2 regions of the Alteromonas sp. ABH2_165 genome follow, and region 1 is predicted to be linked to the other one. Evidence: riboswitches for the same ligand, from Rfam matches in the RefSeq annotation. Region 1 holds a riboswitch; the other holds the start of a gene.
What was found. A riboswitch is a leader RNA that binds a small molecule or an ion and turns the genes downstream of it on or off. The one in region 1 is predicted to bind cyclic di-GMP.
Positions count from the first base shown of each region.

Region 1 (2,470 bases):
CAAAAAGTTGCGGTTGTTCAGCCCCGTGAGCGGATCGCGCATGCTCACTCTTTCTAAGGCTTTGTTGGCCGCTTCTAATTCGGTATTTTTTAATTCGAGTTCACTGGTACGGGCTTTTATCTGTGCAGCAAGGAAACGGTTTTGACGATACTGTTCGTAGCGCCCCCAGCATAAAAAGATGAGCAAAAGGGCTGATACCAACGAACCTAATACAAACATATTATACAAACTGCGCTGTCTGAGTGCTGCGAGTTCCTGTGTTGCCACCAACTGTTGCTTTTCAAGTGAGAGGGTACGAATTGCCAACTTAGCATCGGCACTGGTTTTTGCCAGGTAGGCAGCTTGTTCTTCAGTCAGTTGCTTACTGAATGCCTGTGTGGTGTTATCGGCCAGGTCATAGTCTTGTGAATTTGCCACAGCACAAACACTACAAAACGCAGTGAGAACAAAAATACTGCGGTACCAGAAACTCTTCATCATCATCCTGTCTTGAAAAAGTTAACAGCAAAGGGAAGCAGTAAATGCTTCCCTGGGTGGCCGGAGAGCACTCCATGGCACTCCGTATTGTGAATTGCCTTGTTATTAAGGCAGAAGAATCAGGGGGTATTGTCGGTGAGTACAGACGCTATCTCGCCGTTAATTTGTTTTTCAATCCAGATCCTGATTAATCTGGAACGACATATCCTGGTCGTTTCTGATAACTCACTCAGTTTATCTATGGCATCTTCAGTTAGCGTGAAGGTGGCTCTGCGCATGGGGCCCGTAGGCAACGGTGTAACAACGGGTGCGGGTTCTGGCAACGCGTAGAGTTTTGCACCTGAAGGCTTACCTGCAGCGTAGGTGAGCGCATCATCAATAAAGCTATCAATACTGACTGGCGCCGCAGGTTTAGCTGACAGCGTGGATTTTTTGAGACTGCAAAGGCTCATAAGATTCCCCCTTACCCCGGGACAGAAGCTCTTCGATAATACTGCGAATTTCCGTCGATGCTTTGCCGGTAGGCTCACTTTCCATTACCGACTGGCCGGATTCCTCAGAATCATCATACATGTTGCGACTGAATGTCACGGCATCCAACACCGGCACTTCAAAAGAGCGGCAGACCTCTTTAGCTTCTAATATGCGACTTGCCAGAGAAGGAAGGGAAGGACACTGGGTGATAACGAACGCCGCATTCATAGTGGGGTTAACCATTTTACACGTCGATAAAATGTCTTCCATATGAGGTACGGTTTTCAGGTCGCGACGTTTCGGACGCAAAGGAATAAGAATGTGGTCAGCCACCGCCATGGATGAGCGCAGAGCGAGGTTATCCTGACCACCGCAGTCGATAACGACAAAATCGTAATGTTCCCGCAGACTGAGAAGCTCATTACGGATCTTTCCGTATAGCTGAACGCAGTTAATCGAAGGTAACTTTTCGTTTGCCTTGCGTTCCTGTATCCAGTCTGACGTGGTGCGTTGAGGGTCGCAGTCGACCATCAGCACGCTGGCATTTTTTTCAGTTCGTAAATATACAGCGATGTTTTGTGCGAGACAGCTTTTTCCGCTGCCGCCTTTTTCGCCACCAACTAACACGATCATTGTCAGTTCCTCAACGTTCGCTACAGCAACCACTGCAGCTAATGAATGTGACTGAAAAAGTGAACCTAAGTCCCGAAGAACTATGCTTGTTCGGTAACCCCGCTATCGTGGTCTGCTACACAGACGGTAGACCGGAGGCTTTGCGTCACGGGTTTTCACGCCGCTTTGCCTTTTTCAACAGATTTACTACAGGCATTACAGCCGATTGTGGCTGCAGTAACCAGTTGGTGAGATAGTAGTCAAAACTGAATGCATCCGCCGCATGTTACGGAATATTCAGGGATAAAATAATATACCTTTTATTTCTTTACTACCGGTACTAATAAACCGTATCTGCGCACCGTTTATCCAATGTATAACCATCCTAAACCGGTTTTTATCTGTTACTATTAAGAGGTTATCAATATTTATACCAGCGAGAAGGAGGGGCGAGTGTCTAAGGCTGCCTTATTCAGTGCACTGTTGTTGGTTATCAGCGCGACAACAACCGCAAAGGAAAACGAACTGAGTGACGGATTCGCCGCTTTCAGTCATTTGTATGAAGAGCGGCTAGGGCAGGTGCGAGCCTGTATGAACCGTTCAGTGACGCGTTTTGATGTGTGTTCACCGGCTCTGCGAAACGATGGAAATGCGCCTTATATCCTTCATCACGGAAACAAAACCGCGAAAGTGGCCGTACTGCTCCACGGCCTGAGTGACTCGCCCTTTTATATGACGGGCATTGCCCGCTTCCTGTATGACAAAGGGTTTAACGTGATTGTGCCGCTGAACGTCGGGCATGGGCAGCTAGAAGCCGACGACGAAATGAGTGACAGCCAACTCGATGAGCGCTGGGCTGCACATTTGAATGATGTTATGGCGCTGGCTCCCCAGTTTGGCGACGAAA
Region 1 covers NZ_JBSWWF010000004.1:303,722-306,191, forward strand. Annotated here, with positions in the region: gene ACXAFQ_RS10295 (GGDEF domain-containing protein) at 1-417, opposite strand, end outside; gene ACXAFQ_RS10300 (ribbon-helix-helix domain-containing protein) at 597-929, opposite strand; gene ACXAFQ_RS10305 (AAA family ATPase) at 889-1,584, opposite strand; cyclic di-GMP riboswitch class I at 1,674-1,764, opposite strand; gene ACXAFQ_RS10310 (alpha/beta hydrolase) at 2,017-2,470, shown strand, end outside.

Region 2 (2,470 bases), on a different contig from region 1:
ATAATACGCCAGCGGCAGCAAGACCTGAAAAATCAAAGTCATCAACCATAAAGCTGACAGAAGGATTAATGGGCTCAGCAAACTGACTACGCTCGCCGATACCACGAATTTGAATAAAACGGCCACGGGAAGCACCACTGGCAAAATTCACATTGGGCGCTACATTCAGCATATTTTCAACGTGAGAGGCCTGACGGCTATCTAAGCGATCTTCGCCGAAAACCGATGCGCTGGCGCTGAGTTGTTCTAAGGTAGATGCTCTGAAATCGCCGGTAACCGTGATTTTTTCTATGTCGGTGTCGTTATCAGCAAATGCCGGTGTTGCCAGAATGGCGAGGAGTAATGTGCTTTTTTTCATTAAGGATCTCTTCAGTCATCAAAAAGATCCGGTTTTACAGGCAGGTATTGAGGTAGCTAAATCAAATTTTTCACCATCCCTACGCCGGTATTATCCGGATCAGGTTTAAGGGTTCCCACACAATGGATCTCAGCCGCTAACCGGCACCCCTTGGCCTAATGCATTTTTATCGTTGTAGCAAAAATGCGCCTGCAGTCTAACAACTTCATAACCTGAGTCAAGCTGCAGAACACTGATCCGCAAACACAAAAAAGCCCGCCATGTGACGTTGGCGGGCTGAGGAAGTCTGACGACTTGTTATTTCTGGCGTCTTGCGCGCCATCCCATCAATCCCATACCTAAAAGGATGAGTGACATGGCGCCAGGTTCACTGACTTCAGTGATAGAGGCGTTACGGAAACGAGTTTTCATGTCGCCACAACCAGCATTTAAATCACAGTCGTTTATGAATACGATATCCGTGATAACACCCGAGAAGTAATCGTCTAGATTAATGCTAAACGTTTCCCAGCGAGGCGCATTGGTGTACACCAAGTCCTGAATACCGAAGTTCTGTGTACCTGCTAGATTGAACGTGCGACTTGCATCGTGGTTCTGCTCACCGCTAGTAAAATCGGCAAACCACACCCCAGCGATTTCAGTAAAAGGGTTAGGATTCGGATTTCTCGCACCAGGCAGCACTCTGATGTCGAAAGTGAAATTATATGATGTCGCACCATTATCGAGATCCAGTTCTGAAATACCAAAGGTATCGAACAGGTTCAGCGTTACCCACGCATTTTCTCGTAAATTAAGTACGCCATTCGTGTAAACATCGTAAGTACTACTACTATTCTGCTGATGCGCTTCTAAATCAGCGGTGGCGAAATCAATATCGTAAGTTGAAATTACGTCAGCGTTTGAAGAAAAGGCTGCGAAAAACGTGGTTACCAGTGCTGCAGCTTTGATGCTAAATTTCATTTTTTGAGTCCTTGAGCAGTGTGTGCCTGAAAGTAATTAATCAACTTCACTGCAGCCCGGCTGTCTTACTGGCGGTTGGTCAGTAAGACCCGTGGCTTTCCGTCCCTGCCTCACGGCAGGTTTGGCATGTTGTTGGGGGAAGTGACGTTTCCCTTATTCAATCAACGGTTGTAATAATACGAGGGCGGCGTAAAGCAAAACAGGACAGATCCGTTCGATCTTTGGGACACATTTGTACCAGGGAATAAATAGTGCCCTCCTCTGTCATGCAACCTGCATTTGCTATATTCTAACATGCAGCTTAAAACATGGGAGCACACGTGCATTACCAAGGACTTTTCTGGTCAGCAATTATTCGGGCTTTACTCAGTTTCAGACGGGATTCTGGTCTTAACAATGAGCGAGATAATCTTGCACTGGAATGTATTGCCAGCGTTGAAAGCGGCAGACTTGATGATGAGACCTTAGCAAACCTCTTCCACGATCTTTGTCCTCCGAGTCAGTTTCAACAGACCGGCCGTTCACTTATTGGTTATCTCGATTTCAATAAAATGAGTAACCTGGTGGTGTATTTGACTGCCAGCAAACATATCGACGACGCCATGCATGTATTGGGCAAGCATTACCGTCATTTAATGGGTGAGCAAGCCAATCTCACGGTGAAATCAGACGGTACCATTACCACGGTAGAATTTGCTTCATCGCCACACATAATACTAACGGAACTTCGGTGCTATTTTCTGCTGGCGCTTTTTCGTCATCTTGCCGGTCGTAAGTTTGACTTTTCCCGGGTCACCATGCCGCCTATGAACGCTCAGCCTGAAGCGCTTTTGGCGCCACTGAGCCGCAGTGATATCAATTATGAGTCTGGCAAAGTACGCCTTTGTTTTGCCAACGCCTGGTGTGAAGTCGCGTCTTTTTACTATTCGCAATCGATTAAAAAGATGCTTTCTGCTGGACTGGAAGAAACCCATGACATTCCACTTAAGCAACAGGTGCGTGACGTTTTTCAAAAAGCAGCGAGTCCTGCACGTATCCGCTCAGAGTGGGTAGCAACTCAACTAGGGCAAACTGAATCCGCTTTTCGTCGTCAGCTTAGACAAGATTCCATTTCATTCAGTGCTTTGCTGAAAGAGTTCATCCATGATCAAT
Region 2 covers NZ_JBSWWF010000001.1:439,931-442,400, reverse strand. Annotated here, with positions in the region: gene ACXAFQ_RS01930 (TonB-dependent receptor) at 1-358, opposite strand, end outside; TPP riboswitch at 418-519, opposite strand; gene ACXAFQ_RS01925 (PEP-CTERM sorting domain-containing protein) at 656-1,318, opposite strand; cyclic di-GMP riboswitch class I at 1,366-1,454, opposite strand; gene ACXAFQ_RS01920 (helix-turn-helix domain-containing protein) at 1,639-2,470, shown strand, end outside.
Region 2: linked by a shared signal. The riboswitch ahead of ACXAFQ_RS01925 (PEP-CTERM sorting domain-containing protein) and the one ahead of ACXAFQ_RS10305 (AAA family ATPase) in region 1 are both predicted to bind cyclic di-GMP.